4 regions of the Bacillus sp. SIMBA_154 genome follow, and region 1 is predicted to be linked to each of the others. Evidence: riboswitches for the same ligand, from Rfam matches in the RefSeq annotation. Region 1 holds a riboswitch; each other region holds the start of a gene.

Region 1 (7,799 bases):
CGCCTTTGGTTGGTTCATCAAAGAGATACACATCCGCCTCAGCTAGCAGCCATTTTCCAATGGCAATCTTCTGCTGATTTCCACCAGATAAATGCTTTACCTTCGCCTCAAGAGAAGGCGTTTTGACGCCAAGCCGTTTGACGATTTCACCTGCTGCCTGCTTTTCCTTAGGACGATGTAAGAAGCTGAGCACCCGTGAGAATGAGCGAAGACTTGCAGCTGTTAAGTTCCATCCCACGGTCTCTTCCGTTAGAATCCCTTCTTTTCTCCGCTCCTCGGGAACAAGTGCCAAGCCGGCTCTCACGGCTTGATGAGGCGATTTGATTTGAATGGTTTTACCATGAAGCTGCACAGTGCCCGCCTTCTTTTCTGAGGCGCCGAAAAGGGCTTTGCACAACTCTGTTTTACCAGCACCGACAAGTCCTGCAATCCCGAGAATTTCTCCCTTTTTCACATGAAGATGAATGTTGCTTAATTTATGCTGGTCGTATAACTGTTTCACTTCAAGCACAATAGGTGCATCCTTCAAAGGTGTACGGGGCGGGAATTGCTCCTCTAATGGCGCGCCTAGCATTTCCTCAATGATCTGCTGGGGATTGGTGTCTTTGACGAGGTGTGCCGCCACATCGGTTCCATTTCGCATCACAGTCAGCTCATCACAGATGTTGAAAATTTCGGGCATGCGATGGGAGATAAAAACGATGCCCGTTCCATTCTTTTTCAGCTGATCAATCATTGAGAATAACTTGCTTGTTTCCGCATGACTAAGCGGAGCGGTTGGTTCATCTAAAATTAAAATGCTGCATTTGATCGAAACGGCCTTGGCAATGAGCACCATCTGTTTTTCTGCAAGTGTCAGATCACTCACAAGACGTTTTGTGGAGATGTCGATGTCCATCTCTTTTAATAGTTGAGCCGCCTTGCGATGAAGCTCTTTCCAGCGGACAAATGATTTTTTCTCAATCTCATGCATCATCATGTTCTCACCAACACTTAAATAGGGAACAAGAGCCGTATCCACTTCTTGATGGACCGTCTGCACACCGTATGAGGCCGCTTCCTTTGGTGTTTGAATCGATGCAGCCTTGCCATTGATGTGGATGGTTCCTTCAAAATGCGAATGAACGCCAGAAAGAACTTTCATTAACGTTGACTTCCCAGCACCATTCGCTCCAATCAGCGCATGGACCGTGCCTTTTTTTAATGTGAAATTCACTTGATCCAGCGCTTTAACCCCAGGGAATTCAATCGAAATGTTCTCCATACAAACAAGCGGCGAAGTCATAGGTGTCCTCCTTGTCTATTGATCGTCATTTGAAAAACGAAACACCCTCTATGGAAAGAGAGTGTACGTTGTTTATTTTGCATAATGTTTCTTCAAGGTCTTCATCCAATCTTCTTCAAAAGCAGTAGATGAACCGAACCCCTTTACTTCTTCCGCAAGATTGACCATATTGATGGCCTTGCCTGCTTGTTGAAGCTGCTTTTGTGAAATGAGAGAGGCCTCAAGGTCGTAGGAAGATGGTGTTTTCTCTCCAGCTATTTTCTTCGCAAGAATCCTCACGTCAACTGCACCAATGAGCTTCGGATCAACCGCTGCTGTGTACTTCCATGGGCTGTCTTTCGCTGTCATTTCCTGAAGATCGGCGTTTGACACATCAATACCGTAAATCTTCACTTCTGTTCTTCCTGCTTCCTTTAAGGCTCTTGCCGCACCAATAGCAAATGCGTCCCACGTGGCAAAAATAGCGTCAAGCTTGCCCTTTGGATACTTATTCAGCATGGCAGCCACTGCATTTTGTGTTTGAACAGACGTATCAGAGGAAGCAATGCCAAAACGGTCAAGCTCCTTGAGCCCTGCATGCTGTTTGAGTGTTTCTTGGTACACCTTGTTTCGTCTCACCATTGGCGGGAACCCATCTACCCAGAGGTACGCAATATTTGCTTTTCCTTTAAAATCAGACACGAGAGCGTCTAATGATTTTTTTGCTAATTGTTCGTCATCTTGTGACGTCACTGTGACCCCTTTGATGTTCTTCAGCTTAGGATTCGAATCAAACGCCACAACGGGAATGCCTTTCGCTGTGATCTTTTTCACATCAGCGACTGTCGCCTCGTCGTCCCCATGAGAGATGATAAAGCCATCATAGTTTTCTTCTAGCGCCTGAGAGATCGCATCATGGAACTTCGCTGTATCCCCGTTTGCTGTGTACACGTCCACCGTAAAGCCTAGCGCTTCACCTTCTGCCTTTGTTCCAGCTAGAAACTGAGCCGTATGATCGTCTCCGCCGATTTTGCGGATGACTTTAATTTTTGCTCCCTGTCCCTTTGCAAAGCGCTTCGGTACATTGTCAAAGGAAACTTTTTCGTTCGCATTCGCCTTTGAGCCTGAGCTTGATCCTGCTCCACAGCCTGCTAATAGGACGGTTAGGATCGTCAATAATACAAGAGATGATGTCCAATATTTACGTTTCATTGCTGTTCCTCCTCCAGTTATTTTATTTATCACATCAGAAAACTAGGTAAAAAAGTAAGAAAACGCCAGTAAACCAATGGATTGCTTCTAAAATAGAGACAAAAAAGCCTCTCTTGAAGAAGAGAGGCTTGATCACCGTTGCATGAAACATGTATCGGGAAGTCTTCCTCTCTTATCTGTCAAAGCTGTAACAGCTTTGCAGGAATTAGCACCAATTTCTAAAAATAGAAACGGTTGCTGGGCGTCATAGGGCCAGTCCCTCTGCCTCTCTTGATAAGAGATCCGTTATGAAATTTGTTTTAGTTGAAATGTCTTCTTTACTTTAATGCGATGTCCCATCAATGTCAATGACTTTTTTGAATATTTCTAAAATGATATGTGCATGGTCATTGATTTGATTAACTGCCGACGATTTTCTTGGCAGGTGAAGATTTCTTCAGACGGAAATCATATTTTTTCTCATTCACATAATGTGGATTGAGGTGTACTGATCCTTTATCTTGACCGCTTTTGGAGCGATACGTTTTGTAGCCTTCCATCCATTTTCCGCGCCATACCCACTGTGATGCTTTCGCACCTTTGCGGTCATCATAGACGTTCTTCTGAAATGTATTCTTTTGGTTCACTTGATAAAGGTTCACGACTAAGTAATGCGATCTACTAGCTGTCATGATATTATTCGTGATCCGATTGTTCACTGCTTGATATTGCATGAGCAATTGACCGCCTTCTAGGCCGGCTGTGTCATTTTTGTACAAAATATTATGTGAGATGGTCGTGTTTGTTGTTCCGCCCCGCTTCTTGTCATAGCCGCCAATTGAAATGCCTGTATAACGGTTTAGATACACTTGATTGTGCTCGATGCGAATGCGATCCGCCACTTTCCCTTTATGTTCACTTGTGACTTCAATCCCAAGGTCATTGTGATGTGTGATGTTATGATCGATCACAATGTCTTTCCCGCCATCCACATAAATTCCGCCAGCGGAGATGTCCTTGCCGTAAGCTGGATTCCCATAACTCGTAATCTCATATACTTTGTTTCTAGATACGACACCATTTCTGACCTGATCATATTTTTTAGATGGGGCTACATTCTCAAAACCAATTAAATCAATGCCAATATTATCAGTGTGCCTGACCGTGTTATGTGTCACGCGAAATTTTTTGACGTTCCCGTTTAACACAAGGGCTTCACTGAAGCCAAGTTTTAATTTTTCAACGGTATTTCCTTTGATTTCAATGTCTTCAATGGCAGCAGGAGCTTTTGTCCCATAGACAGCAATACCATGCGCATTCCCATTTTTGTGTGTCGTCTGAATGTCATACACTCGGTTGTTGAGCAGCTTGACTCCTTTGCCGCTTCCTTTGATGAAAATACCGACTGGTGTTACATCTTCTTTATTCGTCTTAATATGCCCAACCGTAAGACCTTTGAGTGTGATGTAGCTTTTTTGATCGATCGTTACAAGACCGCCGTCTGCTTGATTTCCTTTAAGGGATGCTCCGCTAATGACAGGCTTTTCTTTTCCATAAGCTTGAAAGACAACTGGTGCTTTCTTTGTTCCTGAATGACGGACAATCAATTTCTCTTTGTATGTACCGCCTCTCATGTAAATCGTTGCCCCAGCTTTAGCCATACTTGCCGATTTCTTCAGTGTGCGGAAAGGTTTTTGCTGCGTTCCCGGGTTTTGGTCGTTTCCGTTTGTTGCCACGTAATAAGTTGTGCCTTGCTTGGCGCCAGCCTCCTCTGTCATCGCTTGACAGCCAAAGCTGATCACGGTTATGAATATAATCAGTAAGATACCTGGTATCATTCGTTTCATCTCGTTGTTTGCTCCTTTCACTTCTCTTCTTCCTTTATCGGTTAAAAAAAAGAGGATTAAAATATGACGATGCCCCTTGCAAGGTACTGGTCAAAAGGTGTATGGTTGAAAGAATATCTTACAGGAACCACTCGTTTTAAATTGTCAGATTAATCAGTTAATAATGCATTTGGTTTTTATTTCTTTTTTGAAAAGGGGTGACATGAGCCAAACTGACGGGAGAGAAGGAAAGCGCTTTAACAGATTTTTCTTGTCTGAATTCTAGAAAACCTATTGCTAATATTTTGTGAAGGTATAGAATAGAATCATAATTATTTCATATTATTAGAATTTTCAAATAATCAAACAGCAAGGAGATTTACGATGCCAAAACAACCCATCCGCGTTGAACTTAGTTCAACAAAAAAACCAAAACCTCAATCTGATCAACTTGAATTCGGAAAAATCTTCACAGACCACATGTTTGTGATGGATTATTCAATTGATAAAGGCTGGTACGATCCAAGAATTATTCCTTATCAGGCGATTCCAATGGACCCAGCTTCTATGGTCTACCATTATGGTCAATCTGTTTTTGAAGGCTTAAAGGCTTATGTTTCGGAGGATCAAAAAATTCTCTTATTCCGTCCGGAAAAGAACATGGAACGCTTAAACAGATCGAATGACCGCCTATGTATCCCGCAAATTGATACAGAAACGGTTTTAGAGGGCTTAAATGAACTCATTCGTATTGATAAGGATTGGGTACCTGATGCAGAGGGCACTTCCTTGTATATTCGTCCATTCATTATTTCCACTGAGCCATATTTAGGCGTTGCACCGTCAAGCACGTATAAGCTGCTCATTATTTTATCTCCAGTGGGATCATACTATAAAGAAGGCATCCATCCGGTGAAAATTGCGGTTGAAAACGAGTTTGTCCGTGCCGTTAAGGGTGGAACAGGAAATGCCAAAACAGCCGGAAACTATGCATCAAGCCTGAAGGCACAGCAAGTCGCTGAAACCAAAGGGTTTTCACAGGTTCTTTGGCTTGATGGGGTCGAGAAAAAGTACATTGAAGAAGTCGGCAGTATGAATATCTTCTTTAAAATCAATGGAGAAATCGTGACACCTGAATTGAACGGCAGCATTTTAGAAGGCATCACACGTAACTCTGTACTTGAGCTGTTAAAGCATTGGGACATTCCAGTGACAGAACGCAAAATTTCAATTGATGAGTTAATTGAAGCACATCAAGCAGGCGAACTTGAAGAAATCTTTGGAACTGGGACGGCGGCCGTAATCTCTCCTGTCGGTGAATTAATTTATCACGATCAGCCATATGTCATTCAAAATGGTCAAACAGGCGAAGTATCGAAGAAATTGTACGAAGCCATTACTGGCATTCAAAAAGGAACACAGCCAGACATCTTTGGCTGGACAGTAGAAGTTGACTCGGTTGTCAAGCAGGCTTAAGCATGTGAAAGAACCTTTCATTTCATGAAGGGTTCTCAGATTGTTGACAAAGGGCTAAAATGAACTTTATTTTAGCCCTTTGTCTTCTTTTCAGCGTGATAGAAAACCTTTGCAGTCTAGGAAGGACGAGTACCGGAGCGGAGCGAATTTGACATTCGTGAGCACCGGCACGCAGGACTGACACCGAATGCGAGGGTTTGTCTACACGCTGAGAACCTTTCATTTCATGAAGGGTTCTTTTTTTGTTTATTTCTCCCTCCAGCATACCTTATAATGGAAATTAGGCACTTATTTCACGCATAAGGAGTGATGGTATGTTTTTTACTTACCTACTAGCTATATTTGGGATTATCATTGGATCATGTATAGTAGCTACAGGTTTTGAGGATTCGCCGTTCCTCACCCGGTTTATATTTAAGTTTCTAGGGATTTCTACCATTGCCCTTTCCATTACTTTTGTAAAGTATCGACGAAAAAGATTACTCAATCAAAAGATGAAATAGACTCATTTGCACACTTGATCGGACAGACAGCATTCCATCAAATCGTGCACCAAAACAAGATCGACACACACACAATCACCCCTGCATACACCCACTGTTTCCCTTTAATGGCACGCTTTCTTTCGATCAGCAAAAAGATTTCTGGTAAAAAGATGGCGATGATTTCAAGTGTAAAGACAAGATTGTAAGCAAACGGCATCGGCTGGAAATCAAAGTCTCTTTCATCTCCTCCAACTGTTGCAAGATACATCAACAAGTTGGTCACTGGGATGCTGAAACAAACAAGCAGGCGAAGTACATACAGCCACACATAGGGTTTATGCCGAATGAGACCAATAAATGAAGCGATGATGCCATACAAAAACAGCACCACTGTGCCATAACTCATAACAGGATGAATGACAAAGCCGTAAAGCATTAAACCAATTGCAACCATATTCCAACAGTCCTTTCTTCGAAGCCATACGTGCTGTTTTTCTATCATACACTTCTTTCTCCAGTTTCCATATGGTCAAATCATAAAAAACGACCCCATAAAGGGGCCATTTCATTTTACGCATTCACTGATTTGAAGAATTGCGGTAAATACTCACGGTGCGCTTCGAGCATTTCATCTAACATTTGCTTTGCAATTTCGTCAGAAGGGACAAGCGGGTTGATCGTCATGGCGACAAGAGCCGTCTCGTAATTTCCTGTCACAGCCGCTTCAGCTGCCATGCGCTCAAATGATTTGATTTGCTGAACGAGCCCTCTCACTGCCACAGGCAGATCACCTGTCGCTATAGGTTTTGGTCCGTCCTTCGTAATGATACAGTTCACTTCCACCGCTGATTCCGGTGGAATGCTGGCAATCGCTCCTCTGTTCACTGTATTCACGGGTTGAATGTCATGCTTATCATTATAAATCGAGCTGATTAAGTTACATGCGGCATCGCTGTAATACGCCCCGCCTCTTTTTTCGAGCTGCGGCGGTTTAATCGATAAATCAGGATCTTTATACAGCTCAAATAATTCTTGCTCGACTTGCTGCACAACCTCTGCTCTTGTTCCTTTTTCTTGGGCCGCCTTTTGCTCTTCTTCCAGCATATCTTTTGTTTTATAGTAATAACGGTGATACGGACATGGGATAACCCCTAAGCCTTTGACAAAAGATGGCTCCCAGTTTTTCGCTTCAATGTTTTTCATGGACCACTGGCTATTCGGATTTCCTAGTTCATCGAGCACTTGATCCATAATGCTGACCCCGTCTAAATACACGTCTAATCCATAGACCATGTGATTGAGACCGGCAAACTGCACCTCAATACGTTCAACATCCACATCTAACGCCTTGGCAATCCCCATTTTGATCCCAATCGGCACATTGCATAGACCGACCACTTTTTTTAGATTCGTGTACCGTAAAACAGCTTCTGTGACCATGCCCGCTGGGTTTGTAAAGTTCACAAGCCATGCATCTGGACAAAGCTTCTCCATATCCTTCACGATCTCTAGAATGACTGGAATGGTGCGAAGACCTTTAAATAAACCGCCTGGCCC
Region 2 (7,799 bases), on a different contig from region 1:
CAAACGAGTGACAGTTGGATTTAATGAAGATACATTTAAAAGCGTCTGGAAATGATGTAACTTTCATTCAGATTGTGGTATCTTCAATATAGACGGAAAGAAAAGACTGGAGGGGTATTGAATGAGCACACCAAAAGATTTACGTTATTCAGAAGAACATGAATGGGTCAAAGTAGAAGGAGATAAGGTGCGTATCGGTATTACGCATTTTGCTCAATCTGAGCTAGGCGATATCGTGTTCGTTGAGCTTCCTGAAGTAGGAGACAAAATCACAGCGGACGAGCCTTTCGGAAGTGTAGAATCAGTCAAAACTGTTTCTGAACTTTACGCACCGATCAACGGCACAATCGTTGAAGTAAACGATGAGCTGGATGACAGCCCAGAGTTCGTCAACGACTCTCCATACGAAAAAGCATGGATGATTGTTGTAGAGCCAGCTGATGCGTCTGAAATCGAGAACTTAATGACAGCTGAGCAATACGAAGAAATGACAAAAGAAGACTAATTCATGTGAAATTGGACACTCTACCTTTATGGGGGGTGTCCAATTTGTCTTTTCAAAAAGAACAGGTGGATATAACAGAGCATGTCACTGGGCGATTCAAAGAAAGCGGCATGGTGCTTTATCATCAAAATGAAGAGATTGGCACGATGATTAGTGAAAATCAATATGAGTTAAAATCGGGTTATTCCTATGATCAAAATCGTTTTTATCGTCTGTCAGATACATTGACCCACGGGACAGAACAATATGTAGACTGTGACGATGAAAATGGCTGGTGCTAATTACAGATAAGGCTGCAGTGAGCATAGCTGCAGTCTTTTTGATGATCAAGTGCCTAATCTTTACAACCTGGATAAAAGATTGTAATCTAAGGAAGAAGTGAATCAACGTCAAAAGGGCCGGGTGATCGTGATGAACGTCGAGATAGAAAAGGTCATCATTGTAGAAGGTAAATCAGACAAACAAAAGCTAAAAGAAGTCATTAGTGAACCTGTTACCATCATTTGCACCAATGGTACGATCAGTACATCGAAGCTGGATCAGCTCGTGGACGATTTATTCGGAAAAGACGTTTACATATTAGCAGACAGTGACGATGCTGGCGACAAACTGCGGAAGCAATTTCGAAAAGAATTCCCTGAAGCACTTCATCTGTTTGTCGACAGAACGTACCGAGAAGTGGCCGCTTCACCGTCAGCCCACATTGCATCTATCCTATTAGCTGCAAACATTGATGTTCATTCGAAATATTTATGAGGGTGGACGTATATGAAAGAGATTGAAGAGCATGAATTGAAGGAGATAGAGGACGATTTATTTCTTTTGTACTTATATACACCGTTTTGCGGAACATGCCAGCTGGCAAAGAAAATGCTGACAGTCGTAGATGCCATGCAGCCGGATGTTCCATTTTACGAGAACAATTTAAACTACTCACCAGGCTTTGCGAAAGCATTTGAAATCGAAAGTGTACCTTGCTTTCTACTGTTTAAAAAAGGTGAGATTGTGCAAAAAGGCTACGCCTTTCACTCAGTTCCATATCTTCATGAAATGATTGAAACCGCTAAATAAAGCGGTTTTTTGTCATATTTCAAGCAATTCATTTGAAAATTTGTCGAGCTATTTATAAAGGACAAGCCGATGTTTGTAGAGAAATGTTATGTATAACCAAATGACAGGGAGGTTATACATGTGGAAAAAGTGAAAACCCACGGAAACGCTGGGCAGCGATTATTGTTAAAGCCGCTGCTCTCCTCATCATCCTTGAAGATTACATTTGAGGCGGAAACTGACTCTTGTACATTGATTGTGGATGAACGTGGTGAAGTGAAGAAACTGCCTGCAATTGAGTTATCGGATCTCATCTTCTATGGTGAGAGGAAAGAAATTCTACAATTATTAGATGGAGACATGTCCTTGCAGCAGCTTATCAGCAGGGGACAAGTCAAAGTCAAAGGCTCATTCCGCGCGCTTCTCAGACTAGAGGCTGTGCTTTGGCTGACGAACGGTTTTTTTCGGAAAATGATAACGTAGTCGTTTACTTGGAAATTAGCGATTTACAGCGTTGACATATCTCGGGTAGCATGATATTCTACGTTAGTAAAAACATGAACATCACATAAAACAACATATTTTCTCTTATTAAGAGAGGTGGAGGGACGTGCCCTATGAAACCCGGCAACCGTCAGCATAGCTGAAATTGGTGCCAATTCACTCAAAGCCGCAACGCTTTGAAAGATGAGAGAAAGGCGTATTTGAAATAAAAGGCCTTTCTGCTTGCGTTGCAGTTAGGTCTTTTTTACTGACTTAGCAGCAGGCTAGAGTCATGACAGCACGAAGAATAAATGAACGTATGTGATGGCAATCTATAGATTCAGCAAGAAAGCAGGTGAGCAGACTGTGATCCATTTACAGAATGTATCAAAAACGTACTACTCAAAAAGCGGAAATGTTGACGCAGTGAAAGACGTCAACTTGGATATTGATAAAGGTGAAATATTCGGAATTATCGGGTATAGCGGCGCGGGCAAAAGCTCTCTTATTCGCCTATTAAACGGTCTGGAGCTGCCAACAGAAGGAATTGTTGAAGTGGCAGGCAATCGGATCAATGAAGTATCGAATGCGAAACTTCGTAAAGCAAGACAGGAAATCAGCATGATCTTTCAGCACTTTAACCTACTTTGGTCAAGAACGGTAAGACAAAATATTATGTTCCCGCTCGAAATTGCAGGTGTTCCGACGTCAAAACGGAGAGCCCGTGCAAATGAACTAATTAAATTGGTCGGTTTAGAAGGGAAAGAAAATGCTTATCCTTCTCAGCTAAGCGGTGGACAAAAGCAGCGTGTGGGAATTGCGAGAGCATTAGCCAATGATCCAAAGGTTCTTCTATGTGACGAAGCTACATCTGCACTTGATCCGCAAACAACAGATTCCATCCTTGATCTTTTGGCCGATATCAATAAACGATTAGGGCTGACAATTGTGCTCATCACACACGAAATGCACGTCATTCGCAAAATCTGTCATCGTGTGGCAGTGATGGAGAATGGACGCATTGTCGAAGAAGGCGAAGTATTACGTGTCTTCAGACAACCGAAGGAAGAAATGACGAAGCGATTTGTGAAACAGCTTGCTGAACCAGAGGAAGCGAAAGAAACAATCGAACACGTCTTAGAGCGAGTAAAAGAGGGTCAGGTGGTACGGTTGTCCTTTATCGGCGATTCTGCCGAGCAGCCGCTGATCACTGAAATCGTTCGATCTTTTGAGGTCGATGTGAACATCCTTCAAGGAAAGATTTCTCAAACGCAGGAAGGCGCGTTTGGAACACTCTTTATCCATATTAATGGAGAAGAGACCGAGGTTGAAAAAGCCATCGCCTATATCCAAAGCAAACAGGTTGAAATTGAGGTGATGACACATGTTTGAGAAATGGTTTCCGAACGTTGATCTAGATGTCATTTGGAATGCAACGGGTGAAACGGTGTACATGACACTCATTTCACTAGCATTTGCTTTTATTATTGGTATCATCCTTGGACTATTGCTCTTTCTGACTAGTAAAGGCGGTCTTTGGGAAAATAAACCGATTAACACCGTTATTGGGGCAGTCGTCAACATTTTCAGATCGATTCCTTTTATCATTTTAATCATTCTTTTATTAGGGTTTACAAAATTAATAATGGGCACTATTTTAGGTCCAAATGCAGCGCTGCCTGCGCTTGTCATTGGGTCAGCTCCTTTCTATGCACGTCTTGTCGAAATTGCACTGCGAGAAGTAGACAAAGGAGTCATTGAAGCAGCACGATCCATGGGAGCTAAAACGTCTACGATTATTTTCAAAGTATTGCTGCCAGAATCACTGCCAGCCCTTATTTCAGGCATTACCGTGACAGCCATTGCTCTTATTGGCTCTACTGCGATCGCAGGTGCAATTGGAGCAGGTGGACTTGGTGACCTTGCCTATGTGGAAGGATACCAATCTGGTAATACAGATGTCACACTAGTAGCCACTGTGTTTATTCTCATCATCGTCTTTATTATTCAAATAATCGGTGATTTGATTACAAATAAAATTGATAAACGTTAAGGGAGGATTTATTCATGAAGAAATTGATTTTAAGTGCACTATTTCTAGCATTTGCAGGCATTTTAGCTGCATGCGGTTCATCTAATAACGTAAGCGAAAGCAAAACCATCACGGTTGCGGCTTCAAAAACACCACATGCCGAGATTCTTGAAGAAGCAAAACCACTTCTAAAAGAAAAAGGCTACGATTTAAAAGTGAAAGTGCTTAGCGATTATAAAATGTACAACAAAGCTTTAGCTGAAAAAGAAGTGGATGCGAACTTTTTCCAACATATTCCTTACTTGAACGAAGAAAATAAATCTAACAAAGATTATAACCTGGTAAGTGCTGGTGCGGTTCACCTAGAGCCTTTCGGTATCTACTCTAAGAAATACAAATCAGTGAAAGATATTCCAAACGGCGGAACGATCATCATGACAAACAACGTAGCTGAACAAGGCCGTATGCTTGCTCTTCTGCAAAATGCTGGTGTCATCAAGCTTGATCCAAAAGTAGATACAATCAACGCAACAGTGAAGAACATTAAAGAAAACCCGAAGAACCTAAAGTTCAAAAAAATCGCTCCTGAACTAACAGCGAAAGCTTATGAAAACAGTGAAGGCGATGCCGTGTTTATTAACGTCAACTATGCGATTCAAAATAAATTGAATCCGAAAAATGATTCAATCGAACTTGAGCAAACGAAGAACAACCCATATGCAAACATCGTGGCTGTTCGCAAAGGTGAAGAAAAATCAGATAAGATCAAGACGTTAATGGAAGTTCTTCACTCTGATAAAATCAAAGAATTTATCGACAAAAAATATGACGGTGCAGTTCTGCCTGTATCTGAATAATACGCTACAAAACCTCGCTTTCATCAAAGCGAGGTTTTCAGCATGTAGACAAACCCTCGCATTCGGTGTCAGTCCTGCGTGCCGGTGCTCACGAATGTCAAATTCGCTCCGCTCCAGTACTCGTCCTTCCTAGACTGCAAAGGTTTTCTATCACGCTGAAAAGAAGACAAAGGGCTAAAATAAAGATCATTTTAGCCCTTTGTCAACAATCTGAAACCTCGCTTACATCAAAGCGAGGTTTTTTGTGTATTTTTTCAAATCTCGCTCATAATAAAAACGTACAAATGACCTGAAGGGATGGAAACAAGATGAACGAACAGCATATGAGCGGATCCATGCAGCAATCACTAACTGATTATAAAACCGCAATGGGTGAATTTCAGAAGAAAATGCCGGTGTTTGGGAAGAAATTCAATGAATTTACAGAGCAGTGCTTCCAGAGCGATTCATTAACGCAAAAAGAAAAACAAATGATTGCCCTTGGCATCAGTATTCATGCACAGGATGAATACTGCATGATTTATCATACAAAGGGAGCGCTCGATCAAGGGGCGACAGAAGAGAATTTGCTAGAGGTCGTCAGTGTGGCGTCAGCGTTCGGAGGCGGGGCAGCCCTTAGCCAAGGAATCACTGTCGTACAGCAATGTATTGATGAATTTGGAGGACGTACTCATTAATAGAAGAAAAACATGGTATCTTTCCATCTCGGAGAGTTGAGTGCTTCTCATCCGAGTGTGTGAGAAAATATGCCAGCATAACGCGTTATACCCCTTTTGAGTGAAGCAGCATGCCTTTGATATAATAAAGCTACACTAAAAGAAGGGAATGGTTTATTATTTGTTCGGACCAGAGTACACTGGGATTGGATTATACCGCCGAGATGGAAAAGGCCATGCATAAATCTCATGGCATGAGCTATGCAGAGTATGAAAGAGACCATGACTTACGGATGAAAGTGGAATATAAACGAGAGCAGTCCTATCGAGATGAGAAAAGGCAGCTTGCAAAAATGAATATACGAGGCTATTGATAGCTAAGGGGCGGGGAGAACAGTTTCCCGTCCTTTCTTTATGGAAACAGTCTTTTTGACATAAATCCTTTTATCCACCTGCATTTTTTGTTAGAATTTTGAGAGCATCCTCTCACGCATATCGTGAATGTGTTGTATTCAGTTTTAATTTGTTATAAAATTAGAATGAGAATAAATTGAGAATAATGATTATTTTGGAGGTATCGATATATGACTGCTTCGACATTAACAATTAAGGACTTGCACGTTGAGATTGAAGGGAAAGAAATCTTAAAGGGTGTAAACCTCGAGATAAAAGGTGGAGAATTCCACGCAGTAATGGGACCAAACGGTACAGGTAAATCTACGTTATCTGCTGCAATTATGGGTCACCCGAAATATGAAGTAACAAAAGGCAGCATTTTGTTTGATGGCGAAGATGTACTTGAAATGGAAGTAGATGAGCGCGCACAAGCGGGTCTTTTCCTTGCCATGCAATACCCATCTGAAATCAGTGGTGTCACAAATGCGGACTTCCTTCGTTCTGCCATTAACGCACGCAGAGAAGAAGGCGAAGAAATCTCACTTATGAAATTCATCCGCAAAATGGACGAAAACATGGAGTTCCTTGAAATGGACCCAGACATGGCGCAGCGCTACCTTAACGAAGGTTTCTCAGGCGGGGAGAAAAAACGTAACGAAATTCTTCAATTGATGATGATTGAACCAAAGATCGCCATCCTTGACGAAATCGATTCTGGACTTGATATCGATGCCCTGAAAGTGGTTTCTAAAGGAATTAATAAAATGCGCGGCGAAAGTTTCGGCTGCTTAATGATTACTCACTATCAGCGTCTGCTGAACTACATCACACCAGATCATGTCCATGTGATGATGCAAGGACGTATCGTGAAATCTGGCGGACCAGAGCTAGCGCAGCGTTTAGAAGCAGAAGGCTATGACTGGATTAAAAAAGAGTTAGGAATTGAAGACGAAACTGTTGGTCAAGAAGCGTAAGCGTTAGGAGGATTATTGATGACATTAGAAACGAAATTATCAGTAGATCAAGATTATGTCAAAAGCTTCTCCGAGAAGCATCAGGAACCGGCATGGATGAGTTCCCTTCGCTTACAGGCTCTTGAAAAAGCAGAAGATCTCCCAATGCCAAAGCCTGACAAAACGAACATTTCAAAATGGAATTTAACCAATTTCAAACAGCATACAGTCGAAAGTGCGCCATTTGGATCACTAGAAGAGCTTCCAGAAGAAGTGAAATCGCTGATTGATCTAGATGACACAGACAAGACGGTCTACATTCAGCGTGATCAAACGCCAGCATACTTGTCTCTTTCAGCTGAAGCAAAAGACAAAGGTGTGATCTTCACTGATATTCATACAGCGATCCGCGAACATGGAGATCTAGTGCAGAAATACTTCATGACTGATGGAGTGAAAGTAGATGAGCATAAACTAACAGCTTTACATGCTGCTTTAGTCAATGGCGGAGCTTTCCTCTATGTACCGAAAAATGTGGAGCTTGAAGCACCAATTCAAGCAGTCTACCTTCATGAAAATGACGAAACGACTTTGTTCAATCATGTCATCGTCGTAGCGGACGATCATAGTGCTGTCACATATGTAGAAAACTACATTAGTATTGCAAAGCCGGAAGAAGCGATCTTCAACATCGTTTCTGAAGTATTCACAGGAGCAAACGCTCGCGTCACATACGGAGCAGTAGATAACCTTGCAGAAGGTGTCACAGTGTATGTGAACAGACGCGGTATGGCAAATGGCCGTGACAGTAAAATCGAATGGGCGCTTGGCCTGATGAATGATGGAGACGTAGTGTCTGAAAACATC
Region 3 (7,799 bases), on a different contig from region 1:
TGATCAGCAATCTCAATCACATGACGCAGCTTTTCCCATTGCTGCTCTTCTGTTAACAGATTGCCTTCCTCCGTGGATGCGAATCCGCATTGTGGACTCAAACAAATTTGGTTAATGTCCACATATTGAGCCGCTTCCTCGATTCGTTTTTTAATTTGTTCAACCGGCTCAAGCTCACCGTACTTTGAAGTCACAAGACCAAGTACGATTTGAAGATTTGGGTTCTTCACATATCGAAGAGGCTCAAATCCGCCAGAACGATCGTCGTCAAATTCTAAAAAGAGGCCATCAAGATCTAAACCAGCAAAAATCGTTTCTGCCGCTGCTTCGTAACCACCTTCAGCTGCCCATGTTGATTTAAAATTGCCACGGCAAATGTGCATTGTGATGACTAAATCCTCTGGGCGATCGGCAACGGCTTCATTGATTGTTTTTGCAAACGACTCACGAAGTTCATCTTCCTCGCGGCCAAAGGCTTTGATTTGTTCATGACCTTTTTCAGAAAAGAACACTGCCCATGCCGTATCATCTAGCTGCAAGTAGCGGCAGCCTGCATCATAAAAAGCACGGATGGCTTTCTTATACGCCTGGGCCACATCATGGTGGAAATCATCTAAGCTGTCATACACACCTTCATCAAGCTTTCCACGGAAAAAGAGCATATTCGGACTTGGAATCGTCATTTTTGCCGTATGATCACCAGCGATGCTGTGAAGGAAGCGGTAATCTTCTAGCATTGGGTGCTCTGTAAAATCGATTTTACCCGTTACCTTAATGCCTCGTGCTTTTGTCGTTGTGTTGTGGAATTGAATGCCCTGATCTGCTTCAAATCCTTCGACCCCATCAAGTCCTTCAAGAAAGTCAAAATGCCACCATGCACGTCTGAATTCTCCGTCTGTCACAACCTCTAATCCAATCTCCTTTTGCTTCTCCACAATACGTGTGATTTCTGCATTTTTAATTTGTCGGAGCTGCTCTGCTGTCAGCGTACCGTCTGCTTTTTGCTTACGTGCTTCTTTGATGCGCTCTGAACGGAGTAAACTTCCTACTTGATCTGCGCGAAATGGCGGCTTTGTTGTTTTCTTTCCAATGGTTTGTACTTGTGTCATGCTGAATCCCTTCCTTCTACAGGTTGAATATCAAATAAAAAAGCTCTTCCTTGGATAAGGAAGAGCATCATATACTGTGAGATCTCTGCCTTATCTTCAAACAAGCGTGTGCTTGCTTAAGGAATTAGCACCATTCTGTTCCTAGGAACAGCGGTTGCCGGGTTTCACAGGGCCAGTCCCTCCACCACTCTTAATAAGGTTACCTTTTGATTCAATTTTCTTAATATACACAATTATTCAATCTTTTCGAGAAAAAGTCAATGGTTTTTACAATTTATTTTCCTACATAAACAAATCAGCGACAAGAACACCAGCTAGTCCGACAAGTGAAAGAACAGTGACCATCAATGTCCATGTTTTAAAGGTTTGGGCCATTGACAGGTTAAAGTATTCTTTATAAATCCAGAAACCCGCATCATTCACGTGAGAGAACGTAATACTTCCGGCACCTGTTGCGATCACCATTAATTCCGGGCTGACACCCGTTAATCCAATAAGTGGTGCAGAAATGCCAGCCGCGGTGAGACCGGCGACAGTTGCTGACCCTAATGATACACGCAGGACAGCAGCAATCAGCCAGGTGAGGAGCAGGGGAGAAAGAGTGCTTCCTTGCATGATCCCAGCAATGTATTGATCGACGCCGCTATCGATGAGCACCTGTTTAAAAGCGCCGCCGCCTGCAATAATTAATAGAATCATTGCAATGGAGCCAATAGAATCCGTGATCGACTTCATGACTTCCTGCATGCTTTTGCCCCTGCCAAGTCCAAACGTGTAGATGGCAAGCAGCACTGAGATTAATAGCGCAATCGCCGGTTCACCTAAAAACTCAGCTGTTGGCAAGAATGGAGAGGATGGGAAGAAAATTTCTAAAAATGCTCTGAATGTCATAAGTAATACAGGCAAAACAGCGGTAAAAATGCTAATCCCGAAGCTTGGCATTTCCTCTTCTGTAAATTCCTTTGGATTAAATAAGTTTTTCGGTATATGTGCATGCAATTGATCTTTTTGAAATAGTTTCGTAAACAGTAGTCCTCCTACTAACACAGCAGGAATTGCTAAAATAATTCCAACTAACAACGTTTGTCCCATGTTTGCTTGAAAGACATTGGCAATGGCTGTCGGCCCTGGATGAGGAGGGAGGAAGCCATGTGTTGTGATGAGTGCAGCGACGAGCGGCATGCCAACATACAACACAGGAAGTCTTGCGGCTTGAGCAATGGTAAAGACTAATGGAATTAAGATAATGAATCCGGTTTCATAAAACAGAGCAATTCCAATAACAAATCCAGTCAGCATTGTTGCCCATTGGATTTTCCCAATGCCGAATCGGTCAATGAGCGTCATCGCAATGCGCTGGGCGCCGCCAGAATCAGCCATCAATTTACCGAGCATCGCTCCAAAACCGAGAACCAGTGCTAGATGCCCGAGTGTACTACCGAGTCCTTTTTCGACGGAAGCAATCGCTTCAAGTGGTGACATACCTTCTAAAACAGCAACAATTAAAGAGACAATAATCAACGAAATGAAAGCGTTTAACTTAAAGACAACCATGAGTAAAAGCAATAACAAAACGCCAAGTCCAATAAAAACTAACGACATGGTCTTTCCTCCTTTGTGGTGCATAAGGGAGCGAGAACACTCCCTGCGCTTTATCCTTCAAGTATTTCTACAGCTTCTTTTAACGTATCCTTTGAGCCAACATTTCCCGGGAAAATCACGTAAGAAATGAAGGGGAATTTACTTTCTTCTCCTGTTTGCCAAACGGGAATACCAGGTTTAATTTGACCTGCAACAGTCGCACGTTTGACGCTAAGCCCTCTTGTTCCAATATCACTTGAGGTAATTCCACCTTTGGCAATGAGATATTTAGGGCGAATTGTGAGGCGCTGGACAATGCTTGTCACAGCATCACTAATTTGAACGGAAAGCTTTAATTCCTCCTCTTGACGATTGTCCCCAAGGTCAAGGCGTTCTCTTCTTGTATAAACAGCAACAGATTGACCGGATGCTAACAACATTTCGGTTTGCTCAATCACGCGGTCAATTTCCTCTTGAAATTCTTTGGGTTCTAACACGAGATGTGTATTAAATTCAATAAAAGCGATCTCTTTATTTTGCTGTAGCGCTCTTAATTGTTCCGTTGTTTTTTTGACATGAGAACCAACCATGATAAGACCACCGTTTGGGCTTTCTTCTTGTATCAAGTCTTTTCTTGTTAATATGGATTGGTCGTGGATGCCGCCAAGTACTTTTGTGAGAGCAGCCGCACTTCTGAAAATAAATTGCTGACCTGCTTGGGTGGCATCAATGAGGGCGGTGACAAAGACTTTGACATTGTCATAATCTACAGCGTTCACAACCACCTTTTGAAAATCCTTCACGGTCATGAGCTGCTCCTTGATTTGATCAATGCGTAAAGCCCGTATATCTTCTAACGAAATGTAGGTGGTGTTCTTTTTTGTGAACGTTCCGCCTGATTTTTCTTCAATCCACTCCCCGAGATGAGACGACTGAAAGCCGAATGTACGGTCTCGTGCAAATTCTGTATCACCAGCAGGAATCAAGTCGTGTCCTTCCTGTACGTAGTGGATATTGTTGATCGTAAAGCGTCCGCCTTCTTGGAAAAAGGGAAGAATGATTTCTCCGTCAAATTGGAAGGAGCTTCGTTGTTCAATGGTTGTTCTGAGTACTTCAGTTTCCAGCGGAAAGTGTCCACGCAGGGTAGAATCTCCCCGGCTGACAATGATGAAATCTTGATGAAGCCGCTCAGCTACTTTCACAATCGTTGAAGCAATCGTTTCGTGCGCAGCGGCAGTTTCTTTCTCAGTCATACTGCGAGAATTGGTTAAAATAAAGAACATACGGCTGTCTTCAAGAAAACCGGCTTCAATGCTTTCCTCTGACCAATCAGTGAAAACAGAGACGCCATGTACGGTTTGAATACCTGTTGGATCATCGTCTAATACAATGATTTTATGCTGAAAATGGCTTAGTGCTTGTTCATATGCCGTTTGAATGCTCTTTGAATCCGCTTTCGGAATGGCATTCAGTATTTCAGTGCTTTGCATCATGATCATCTCATCCTTTCTTCACTTCGACATGAGCCATTTTTTCGTAATATTGAACGATGCCGCCATGATCAAGTCCAGACTTTCCGTCTGCTTTGAGGGCATGGAAAATTTCAAGCAGCTGACTAGAAAGAGGGAGAGGAACGCCGATATCATGGGCAGTTTCCATCACATTGGTTAAATCCTTTAAGTTGATGTCGATGCGTCCGCCAGGTTCAAAGTTTCGATCCAAAATCAGTGGGACCTTTGCATCGAGAACGGCGCTCCCTGCCAGTCCGCCACGGATCGCTTCATACATTTTATCAATTGCAATGCCTGATTTAGCGGCAAGAACGAGCGCCTCAGACATAGCAGCAATATTTAAGTTGACGATGATTTGATTGGCAAGTTTAGCTGTTGTCCCGCTTCCGTTTGTCCCAACTAATACGACTTCTGTGCCCATCGCGAGCAGGACATCCTTTACTTGTTCGAAGATGGCTTCTTCGCCGCCAGCCATAATAGAAAGTGTCCCGTCTATCGCCTTTGGTTCTCCGCCGCTGACAGGTGCGTCGATAAATTCTACCTGGTGCTGTTTTGCTAGGGCGGCCAATGCTCTAGAGGTAACTGGTGAAATAGAGCTCATATCTATGATGACTGTGCCAGGTTTAGCTGTAGCTAAAATGCCATGATCACCTGATATAACTGCTTCTACATGCTCGCCTTTAGGAAGCATCGTGATGATGACATCGCTTTCAGAAGCTGCCTCAGCTGCTGAAAAAGCGCCCTTTGCTCCTGCTTCTTGTAATGCTCGAATGGCTTCCTCGTTCAGATCAAACACAGTCACAGTATGACCGGCTTTTAATAGATTGAGTGCCATAGGTTTTCCCATAATTCCTAGTCCAATGAATCCAATCTGTTTTGTCACTTTGTCCGCCCCCCATATAGAAAACCCTTACAAAAAGCGCTTTCTTTTCTTAATGTTAGTATATATACTATCTAATTTAAATAATAGTAGAAAAAAAACTATTGTTCATTTAATGTACATGACGTGATAGGAACGTGTCAACGGAAAATATGAGAAAAGTCACAAAAAAAGACCGGAATCAGCTCCGGTCTTATGCGTTCATGTTTTATTTTTAGCTACGGCTAATCGAGATCGTTTCACGTTTTCAATGGCATTTGATCCTAGCTCTAAAACAGCTGCGACATAAAGAACATCAATGATGACGAGCTGGTTAATACGGGAGATCATAGAGTCGGATCGATATGTTGTTTCCCTTGATGAACTGAGCAGGTGAAAGTCAGAGCGCTTTGCGAGCTCTGATTTCGGATAGCTCGTGATAGAGGCAATTGCTGCCCCCTTTTCTTTTGCAAATTGCACGGCATCAAGAATTTCTCTGCTCTCTCCTGAATGGGAGATCGCGACGATAAAATCGTGTTCCGTGGCGTGTGTTGCAATCATATTCATCATATGTGGATCACTGCACAGACTCACTTCAAAACCAAGCTGGAGGAACTTATGATAAGCATCTCCTGCAATAAAACTGGACGCACCTGCTCCAAAGAAGACGGTTTTATGTGCCTGTTTCATTTGTTCAATAAATTGAGTCACGGCTTGATCTTCTAAAATATGCTTCATATCCTGAATCGAGTTTGTTGTTAACTCTATGACCTTATGTTTAATATCTGCTACACTATCAGATGCCTCGATCTCGCCGTATATGGATTGAGGTGTATTGGTCGCAATATCCTGCGCGACATGGACACGAAACACTTGGTACGATTCATAGCCAATTTTTCGTAAAAACCGAAAGATCGTCGTTTCACTTGTGTTGCATTCAGCGGCGAGTGCACTAATGGAATGAAGCACAACTTTCTGAGGGTTTTGTAAAATGTAATTGGCAATCTTTTTCTGGGTTGGGGACAAACTATGAAACGTTGTCCGAATATGACTAAAAATATTCTCTTCTATGATAAACACCACACTTCATCTAACATTCTACATTAAGCATACAGGAACTTATGAAAACGGTAAACAAACCCGATGTGGAAAAGAGAAGAATAATATGGAAATGACGCTTCTTTTGGTTCTTTTGTCACGGTATACTCAATTGGTAATAGAAGAAAATAGGGGTTTTTACTATGACAATGAAAAAAGGCCTAACGATCAGCCTGATTATTTTTTCGCTGATTGTTTCGTTGTTTGCTCCAGTTGGATCTGTGGTTATGAAATCGCACCATACTATCAAGGAATTCCTATGATTCAAGTACCTGCAAAGGTGTATAAATAAAAAGAGAAACGGCCACTGGATGTGGTCGTTTATTATTGTGTCTAAAACACGTTCTTACACAAACAAAAAGAACCCCTGATGAGGCTCTTTCTTTGAATTTATACTTGTTTAGGTGCATCGTTTAGTGGATGGCGGCGTTTGCCGTTGTAGTGGCGGCGCATACGAAAGATTTCAAACTCCGAAAGCTCTGCGCTTTTTCGTTTTTGGGTGCGGTTATCTTTTTTGAAAGAGAAAAGTAAGTAGCAGCAAAGTGAAGCGATAATCAATAAAATCATCATATGACATTCCTCCAATTCATCCTATTCTTTCAGTGTAGACAGGGTGAGTGATGTTTATAACTGAAAATAAGCAGCAGAATCGGTTTAGTTCTTAAGGTTTAGATGATCTGCTAATTTAGGTCTAAAATACTGGTTGTTTTTAACTATTATATTTCCAATTATTTCACTCGTCAAGAAGAATTTTTCTGGGGTTGTCTATATTAGTACGATTAAGTGTCACAAAAGTTTCAGAATATTGTAAACTTTTATTAAAAAACCGTTCCCGAACAGGAACGGTTGTAAACATGTCTATGCTTTTTCTTCAAATAAACGTGCGATTTCCACGATGACTTCTGTTGCTTTCACCATGTTCTCCACTGAAATAAATTCATATTTACCGTGGAAGTTTTCTCCGCCAGTAAAGATGTTTGGTGTTGGGAGACCTTTATATGAAAGCTGAGAGCCATCTGTACCGCCGCGTATAGGTTCGATCACAGGTGTCACTGAGCGGTTTTCCATTGCTTCATGGGCAATGTCCACAATATGTTTAACCGGCTCAATTTTTTCTCTCATATTATAATATTGATCCTGAATGCTGAGGGTGATACTGTTTTCGCCGTAGACCGCTTTTAAGTCATTTGCAATCTTTTCAAATAGTGCTTTGCGATTGTTGAACTTCTCTTTATCAAAATCACGGATAATATATTGCAGCTCTGCTTCTTCCACTTCTCCTACAAACTTCGTCAGGTGGAAAAAGCCTTCATATCCTTCTGTATACTCCGGAGATTCATCTGAAGGGAGTTTGTTGTGAAAGAGCATCCCGATCTTCGCAGCACTGACCATTTTGTCTTTCGCTGTACCTGGATGGACATTGTTTCCTTTAATCGATACCTTGGCACCTGCTGCGTTGAAGCTTTCATATTGAAGCTCTCCAAGCGGTCCGCCGTCAATGGTATAAGCATAGGAAGCGCCAAAGGCATCGACATCAAATTTGTGCGGTCCTCTGCCAATCTCTTCATCTGGAGTAAAGGCGACTCGAATCTTTCCATGCTTGATTTCTGGATGCTGAATGAGGTAATGCATGGCGGTCAT
Region 4 (7,799 bases), on a different contig from region 1:
GAAGAATTTGGAGAACCGGATTCATTGAAGCTGTTAAGTGTGGCAGGTGATCCATATCGTTTGGTTGTGCCTTTTTCAATGCTTTTATCAAACACAATACGATACATGTTATCTTCTTCATTTAATAATCGTTTTGGTTTAACGGCTAGGTAGTAATCAGTGCTGGCGGCAATTTTCGGCATATGAATGATCTCGTTTTGGTTGTTTGTCCGCACAGAGGAAGACACAAGTGACCCGTTCTTATTGTAAAGGTAGAGGTCCAAATCATTTCCAGACTTCACATTCACGAGTTTAATAGAAAAGCGGCCATCTGCTCCATCAAATTTGGAGCTGGTGAAACGGTAAAAATCGATGTCATCCATAGAAGAGATACTGCCCTCATGATATAAATACGTTTTACTCAGATGAAGGGAATGCTGTAAGAATTGAGCTTTTTCCATCGTATCATTGTTTGCATAATCACTGTCAGGGTACAGGTGCTCTAATTCTTCTGTATAATATTTTGTTTGTTTCGTAGAGGCTTCACTTGCTTGTGCAGGTGATTGAAAGAGAGGTGTAGCGATGAAGAGGCCGGTAAGCAGTAAAATCCCCATTTTCTTTTTGAACATGACAAACATCTCCTTTTGAGTGAATGACTTTCATTTGTAATATCGGTAAATAAGAGTAAATATTGATATTTATCCCAATATTTATCAAAAAAGGACCTCCAATCACGGAGGTCCTGCATTAATGAACATTAAAATATCGAGCTTCAGGATGAGAAACGACGATCGCTGAAACAGATGCTTCAGGTTCCATCATGAAGCCTTCTGTCAGATAGATGCCGATTTTTTCAGGCTGAAGCAGGTGGAACAGCTTTTCTTGGTCTTCAAGATTTGGACACGCTGGATAGCCAAAGGAATAGCGCTGCCCTTGATATTTGGCCTGGTACCGCTTGTCCATTGTGAAATCGACTGGGTCAGGGAAGCCCCATTTGTCACGAATCACTTGGTGGGTTCTTTCAGCTAAGCCTTCTGCAAGCTCAAGCGCCAGTGCTTGGACAGCATGCATTTTTAAATAATCACCTTCTTGCTTAAATTGCTGCGCCACATCACGTATGCGCGCACCAGCTGTGACGGCAAATAAGGCGATATAATCTTTCTCATTTTCTTCGCTTTTCCGCACATAGTCTGAAATGGAGCGGTATGGAAGTTTCTCCTGTCTTGGAAATTGAAATGTTTCAATGATGCGATCAGGCGCTTCCGGATCATAAATATGCAGATCATTCTCGTTTGAACTGGCAGGGAAGAATTGATAAACAAATGCCGGTGCAAACCAGCCTTTCTCTCTGCCTTCCTGAAGAAGGTCTGTGACAAGCTGTTTTAGCTCCAATGCTTTTGGGTGCTGTTCAGCTAATAATGTTTTGACCTTTCCTTTTAAGCCGAGGTGATGACCAATAAGCATTTGCTCATTCACATAGGGCATAATATGATGCAAATCGATGTCACGCACATAATGGCGTTTTGTATTTTCTGGCGTGAAAACCGGCGCCTGCGGGAGTGCCGCGCGTTTTTCCAGTAATTCAATGACGGCTTTCGGCTGTTTCACTTCTTTCTCTTTGATAAGTGCCTCTTGTTCCGCTGAGGGCTTTGTTTGAAATTGAAGAGGGTTTGCTTTTAACTCATTGGCTAATGACAGGCCGTCCATTGCATCTTTTGCATAAAGGACGGGTCCGTCATAATGAGGCGAAATTTTCATCTTCGTAAATTTCCGTGAAAGAGCAGCACCGCCGACCAAAATGGGAACGGAGATGTTCGCTTTTTGTAAATCTTGAGCGGTCAGTACCATTTGCTGTGCTGACTTGACAAGTAATCCGGATAATCCGATCATATCTGGTTTTTCCTTTTGCACAGCTTCGATCAATGTTTGAGGTGTGACTTTGATCCCGAGATCGACCACTTGAAAGCCATTATTGCTCAAAATGATGTCGACAAGGTTTTTCCCGATATCATGGACATCTCCTTTAACCGTCGCAAGGAGAATCTTCCCTTTGCCGCTTGCATGCTGCTTTTCCATATATTGCTCAAGATACGAAACAGATGCTTTCATGACCTCTGCCGATTGAAGCACTTCAGCCACAATCAATTCGTTTTGATTAAAAAGACGTCCAACTTCAGCCATTCCCTGCATCAAGGGTCCATTGATGATATGAAGAGGTGATTCGAATTGGTCTAAGGCAAGGGACAGATCATCAATCAGCCCTTCTTTTGTTCCTTCGACGACGTATAACGCCAGCCTCTCATCAAGCGATAAGGAGACCTTTGGTTTTTTCTCCGTTTTCTTTTTCCCGCGGTAAAATTGGGTGAATTCGGCAAGGGTTTGATCATTTGTTTCATAAAGTAATGTTTCAGCTAGCTTGATTTCTTCCTTTGGAATCGAAGCGAAACGTTCAAGTTTTTCAGTATTAACGATTGCATAATCAAGTCCTGCTTGGACGCAGTGATACAAATAGACGGCATTCAAGATCTCTCTGCCAACAGGCGGGAGTCCGAAAGACACGTTACTAATGCCTAAAATCGTGAGACAATCAGGCAGTGTTTCCTTGATCATTTTGATGCCTTTGATCGTTTCTTCGGCAGCGCCAATATACTGCGCGTCTCCAGTGCCTACCGGAAAGACGAGTGGATCAAAAATGATGTCACTTGAGGGAATTCCATATTTCTTCGTTAAGAGATCATGAGAACGTACGGCAATCTCGAGCTTTCGTTCTGCTGTTACAGCCATCCCTGTTTCATCGATCGTCCCGACAACAAGTGCGCCGCCATATAGTTTCACAAGCGGAAGAATTTCTTCAAACCGTTCTTCGCCATCCTCGAGATTAATGGAATTGATGATGGCTTTCCCTTGGGAGTACGTGAGTGCCTTTTCAATCACGTGTTTATCCGTTGAATCAATGACAAAAGGAGCTTTGACTTTTTTCATGGCCTCTTGTAAAAAGCCTTCCATGTCTGCTGCCTCGTCACGGTCTGGATCAGCGAGACACACATCAATGACGTGAGCGCCATTTTTCACCTGTGCACGAGCAATTTCTGACGCTTCTTCAAACTTTTGTTCCGCAATCAGCCGTTTGAATTTCCGGGAGCCAATGACATTTGTCCGTTCACCTACAAAAAGCGGACGCATTGCTTCTTCATAAATAAGGGGGTCAATTCCTGATACGGTATGCTGTGACGATTCATGAACCATGCGGCGCGGCTGGAGCGAGCGCACTTCGTCTGATAATGCCTGAATATGTGCAGGTGTTGTTCCGCAGCAGCCCCCGACGATATTTAACCAGCCTTCCTGTGCGAAGGCGGCGATTTTTTTAGCAAGGGAAGCAGGGGATTCGTGATATTGTCCTTCTTCATCTGGGAGACCAGCATTTGGATAGCAGCTAACAGCTGACTTTGCGATGGAGGAGAGTGTGCGGATATGGTCTGTCATAAATTCTGGACCAGTTGCACAGTTTAGGCCAACGCTAATTGGTTTCATATGCTCAAGAGAGATATAAAAGGCTTCAATATCTTGACCGGCAAGGGTGGTGCCCATTGGTTCAATCGTACCTGATACCATGAGTGGTAATTGAATGCCGGTCGCGTTAAAGGCTTTCTGAATGCCCATGAATCCAGCTTTTACATTCAGCATGTCTTGGCTTGTTTCTAAAAGAAGGGCATCACATTTGCCATCAATGAGTGCGCGAGCCTGCTCTTCATAGTTTCTGGCGAGCTCTTCAAAGGTTGTGCCGCCTGTCACAGATAATGTTTTAGTTGTAGGTCCCATTGCGCCTACAACAAAACGAGGCCACTCCGGTGTGGAGAAACGATCTGCTTCATTCTTTGCCAGCTGAGCAGCTCGTACGTTGAGTTCATAGGCGAGATGGCCAAGCCCATATTCATCAAGGACGAGCTTTGTAGCGCCGAACGTATTCGTTTCAATGAAATCCGCACTTGCTTCAAGATATTCCCGGTGGATTGTGGAGATGATGTGAGGGGCTGTCATGTTCAAATATTCGTTACAGCCCTCATACTCTTCTCCGCCAAAGTCCTCTGCTGTGAGATTGGCGTTTTGAATCATTGTGCCCATTGCACCATCAAGGACAAGGATGCGTTTCTTGAGCTGTTCAGTGATAGTTGACATGTACGTTTGGCTCCTTTTCTTTCTGATGGATGTAGGTTGTCAGTTCTGCTGTTAAATCTGATCGAAGGAAAGGGGTAATTAAATAAATGCCATTAAACAATTCGCAGGCCGTATCTAATAAAGACCGGGCAATCGCTAAGCCTTCTATTCGCTGCTTTTCCTTATCCTCGCCTGCTTTGGCCATGATGTCACGAATCGAATCAGACAATTTGATGCCCGGAATTTCATGGTGAATAAACTCTGCATTTCGGCTGCTTGTTAACGGCATAATGCCGATGTAAATCGGTTTATCCAAATGACGGCTTTCCTCATGAATTTTCACTAGCTGTTCCTCTGAATAAACAGGCTGTGAGATGAAATAATCAGCCCCGTATTCTATTTTTTTCTCAAGACGTTTTACTGCTTTATCAATATGACGTACATTTGGATTAAACGCGCCAGCCACTGAAAAATTGGTCTTTTTACCAAGCGGCTTCCCTGAGAAAGAAAGTCCTTCGTTAAACTGTTTGATGAGACGGATCAAATCAAAGGAGGTTAAATCATAAACAGATGTTGCACCTGGGAAGTCACCAATTTTAGACGGGTCGCCTGTAATGGCTAAAATATCGGTTAATCCGAGAGTGTCGAGTCCCATCAAATGGGATTGTAGCCCAATTAAATTACGATCACGACACGTGATATGGACAAGTGAACGCATATCAAGCTGCTGTTTCAATAATGCACCGCAAGCCACATTGCTAATGCGCGGAGTCGCAAGAGAATTATCAGCTAACGTCAGGGCATCAATGCCTGCACTCTTTAATTCATTTGCTGCGACAAGGAATTTTTCAAAGTTCAGCTTCTTTGGCGGGTCCAGCTCTACGATAATCGATCGTTTTTTAACAGCCAGCTCGTCAAGACCAGGTTCAGTGCGCTGGTCTTGGATCGAAATGATTTCTTCTTTTAATACTTTCACTTCTTTTTCAGTGATCGGTGCTAAATCTTTAACTGCTTCAGCCATTGCGTTAATATGCTGAGGCGTCGTTCCGCAGCAGCCTCCGATAATGCGTGCGCCTTGATTTCTAAACTCTAGTGCACTTTTTCGGAAATAATCATTATCTGTATCATAGACGAGTCTGCCTTCTTCAAGAGACGGGAGACTGCTGTTAGGATAGACAGATAAATGAGAATTTTCCAAAATCGGAACGCCTTCGAGTGCCTGAATCATATGATAAGGGCCCAGCCTGCAGTTGATCCCAACGACATCAGCGCCAAGAGAGGATAATTCAGATAAACCGTCCTTCAGCGGTGTACCGTCCTGCAAAACACCTTGCTCGTGCATGGATACGTTCATGACAATCGGGAGAGTCGTTTCTTTGCGCGCAATTTCGAGAACGGCCTTCGCCTCTTCCATATCATAATACGTTTCAAGCAATAATCCGTCAGGCTGTTCATTTAATAGGATGTACAGCTGCTCTCTAAAGCTTCGTTTGATCTCGTCTATCGAGTAGGCATTTTTGTTAAACGTTCGAATGCCGCCAATCGTTCCGAGTACATAAGCTGAGCCAGCGGCAGCTTTTGCAATTTGTACCGCTTTTGTATTGATGCGTTTTGTTTCTTCCTCTAAGCCGTAGCGGGATAGTTTAATATAATTCGCACCGTACGTGTTCGTTTGGATGATGTCAGCTCCAGCCTGCACATACGCCTCATGCACTCTTTTCACTTCATCTTCTTTTGATAAATTTAGTTCTTCAAAGCACCGGTCAATGCCGTAAGAGTATAAAAGTGTTCCCATTGCTCCGTCAGCAATCAATACGCGATTTTGTAAGTCTTGTAATAGGCCCATTGTATTCCTCCTTATTTCTATGTAACAAAAAAAGCCTTCTGATAAGAAGAAGACTTTTTGGCTGTATCGTAATTCTTCTCCTTATCTTCCAAGCAGTTGCTTGCTGGATTTAGCACCTTGGTCATAGAAAATACATTTCTACTACACCGGTTGCTGAGGCTTCACAGGGCCAGTCCCTCTGCCTCTCTTGATAAGAAAGCGATATGAACATGTCAATGAATTGAACTTCCATCAACTGTAACGAAAAAATCGAAAATAATCAATGGAAAATTTAAAATTTATCGAAAATTTATAAATTGGACGTCAATCGGCAAATCTGCTTTGCGCATGAGTGAAATGACCTCTTGTAAATCATCTTTATTTTTCCCTGTTACACGCACTTGGTCATCCTGAAACTGCGACTTCACTTTGATCCCAGATTGCTTAATGAGTGCGTTGATCTTTTTGGCATTGTCTTTATCGATACCGCTAATCAGCTTGGCACGCTGGCGTACTGTTCCGCCTAGGGCATGTTCGGTTTTTCCGTAGTCGATGTTTTTAGTTGGTACATTTCGTTTAATCAGCTTTGTCACAAGCACATCTTTTAGCTGTTCAAGCTTGAAGTCATCATCTGAGATGAGAACGAGCTCTTCTTTTTCAAGTGAAATATCACTTTTACTTCCTTTAAAATCATAACGATTTTTAATTTCTTTTAGCGCTGCTTGAATGGCGTTTTGCACCTCTGGCAGTTCCACCTTCGATACAATATCAAATGAACTTTCTTTTGCCATAACACATGACCTCCAAGTATAGATATTGCGTCTATTTTATCATGCAAACAGGGCAAGAAGAAGCTTTATCATATAGACAAATCAAAGAGTTCAGCCGCTTGCGGTATAAATCAAGGGAAGTTTGTCCACTTTAGCTAACAGAACTAGAGATGTTCATGTTGAAAGAAGTATAGTAGAATAAAGTGAATCAAAAGATGAACGAACGCTCTTTTATGGGCAGATAGGAAGGAAGAGAACATGAGACCAGGTGAGCAATTGACCTTGCAAATAGAGAACGAGATGGAGTACGGCTACTTTTTGACAGATGGTGAAGATTCTGTCCTCTTGCACCGCAGTGAGATGACAGAGGATATTGATGACAGGGATGAAGTAGAGGTCTACTTATATGTAGATCATGAAGAAAGACTAGCAGCTACGATGAAAATACCTACAATTAATGCACATACATATGGCTGGGTAGAAGTCGTAGACGTTGTAGAAGACATGGGCGCATTTGTCGATGTCGGGCTATCAAAGGATGCACTTGTTGCAACAGAACACCTCCCGCCTTTTGAGGAAGCATGGCCGAAAAAAGGAGACAAACTCTACTGTATGCTGAAAGTCACAAGCTACGGTAGAATGTTCGCAAAGACAGCCACTGAGGATGTGATCAGTGAATTGTTCACTGAGGCGCCAGAAACCTTAATGAACAAAGAAATCACTGGGACAATTTATCGCTTAATTGCGACAGGCTCTTTTATGCTGACAGATACAGGGGTGAGGGGATTTATCCACCGCACAGAACGAAAGGAAGAACCAAGATTAGGATCGGAAGTGACAGGCCGCGTCATTGCGGTGAAAGAGGATGGAACCGTGAACGTTTCTTTGCTTCCTAGAAAGCAGGACGCGTTATCTGTTGATGCAGAAGAAATTTTAACCTATATGAGAACGAGAAATGGCGCCATGCCTTACTGGGATAAAAGTGATCCAGAAGATATTCGTGAACGATTTCAAATGAGCAAGGCGGCCTTTAAACGCGCATTAGGTCATCTGATGAAAAATGATCTAGT

What was found. Region 1 has a riboswitch for S-adenosylmethionine ahead of R0K30_RS19260 (sugar ABC transporter substrate-binding protein). Riboswitches for the same ligand answer to the same signal wherever they lie in the genome.
Region 2: another riboswitch for S-adenosylmethionine. It lies ahead of R0K30_RS15870 (methionine ABC transporter ATP-binding protein); the one in region 1 lies ahead of R0K30_RS19260 (sugar ABC transporter substrate-binding protein).
Region 3: another riboswitch for S-adenosylmethionine. It lies ahead of R0K30_RS19430 (5-methyltetrahydropteroyltriglutamate--homocysteine S-methyltransferase); the one in region 1 lies ahead of R0K30_RS19260 (sugar ABC transporter substrate-binding protein).
Region 4: another riboswitch for S-adenosylmethionine. It lies ahead of R0K30_RS13160 (bifunctional homocysteine S-methyltransferase/methylenetetrahydrofolate reductase); the one in region 1 lies ahead of R0K30_RS19260 (sugar ABC transporter substrate-binding protein).

Annotation. Positions count from the first base shown of each region.
Region 1 is NZ_JAWJBV010000021.1:34,620-42,418, reverse strand. Features, by position in the region: gene R0K30_RS19265 (sugar ABC transporter ATP-binding protein) at 1-1,285, opposite strand, end outside; gene R0K30_RS19260 (sugar ABC transporter substrate-binding protein) at 1,358-2,476, opposite strand; SAM riboswitch class I at 2,646-2,756, opposite strand; gene R0K30_RS19255 (right-handed parallel beta-helix repeat-containing protein) at 2,875-4,302, opposite strand; gene R0K30_RS19250 (branched-chain amino acid aminotransferase) at 4,666-5,757, shown strand; gene R0K30_RS19245 (hypothetical protein) at 6,298-6,696, opposite strand; gene R0K30_RS19240 (6-phospho-beta-glucosidase) at 6,813-7,799, opposite strand, start outside.
Region 2 is NZ_JAWJBV010000013.1:56,057-63,855, reverse strand. Features, by position in the region: gene R0K30_RS15900 (arsenate reductase family protein) at 1-55, shown strand, start outside; gene gcvH (glycine cleavage system protein GcvH) at 122-505, shown strand; gene R0K30_RS15890 (YusG family protein) at 550-786, shown strand; gene R0K30_RS15885 (toprim domain-containing protein) at 917-1,261, shown strand; gene R0K30_RS15880 (thioredoxin family protein) at 1,274-1,576, shown strand; gene R0K30_RS15875 (SCP2 sterol-binding domain-containing protein) at 1,697-2,038, shown strand; SAM riboswitch class I at 2,141-2,249, shown strand; gene R0K30_RS15870 (methionine ABC transporter ATP-binding protein) at 2,405-3,430, shown strand; gene R0K30_RS15865 (methionine ABC transporter permease) at 3,423-4,091, shown strand; gene metQ (methionine ABC transporter substrate-binding lipoprotein MetQ) at 4,106-4,927, shown strand; gene R0K30_RS15855 (carboxymuconolactone decarboxylase family protein) at 5,236-5,604, shown strand; gene R0K30_RS15850 (YuzK family famiily protein) at 5,820-5,957, shown strand; gene sufC (Fe-S cluster assembly ATPase SufC) at 6,168-6,953, shown strand; gene sufD (Fe-S cluster assembly protein SufD) at 6,972-7,799, shown strand, end outside.
Region 3 is NZ_JAWJBV010000022.1:10,541-18,339, reverse strand. Features, by position in the region: gene R0K30_RS19430 (5-methyltetrahydropteroyltriglutamate--homocysteine S-methyltransferase) at 1-1,109, opposite strand, end outside; SAM riboswitch class I at 1,197-1,309, opposite strand; gene R0K30_RS19425 (gluconate:H+ symporter) at 1,392-2,711, opposite strand; gene R0K30_RS19420 (four-carbon acid sugar kinase family protein) at 2,762-4,183, opposite strand; gene garR (2-hydroxy-3-oxopropionate reductase) at 4,191-5,084, opposite strand; gene R0K30_RS19410 (MurR/RpiR family transcriptional regulator) at 5,283-6,140, opposite strand; gene R0K30_RS19405 (hypothetical protein) at 6,549-6,728, opposite strand; gene pepT (peptidase T) at 7,017-7,799, opposite strand, start outside.
Region 4 is NZ_JAWJBV010000009.1:5,297-13,095, reverse strand. Features, by position in the region: gene R0K30_RS13170 (anti protein) at 1-608, opposite strand, end outside; gene metH (methionine synthase) at 727-4,155, opposite strand; gene R0K30_RS13160 (bifunctional homocysteine S-methyltransferase/methylenetetrahydrofolate reductase) at 4,139-5,980, opposite strand; SAM riboswitch class I at 6,059-6,177, opposite strand; gene R0K30_RS13155 (YajQ family cyclic di-GMP-binding protein) at 6,259-6,750, opposite strand; gene R0K30_RS13150 (CvfB family protein) at 6,988-7,799, shown strand, end outside.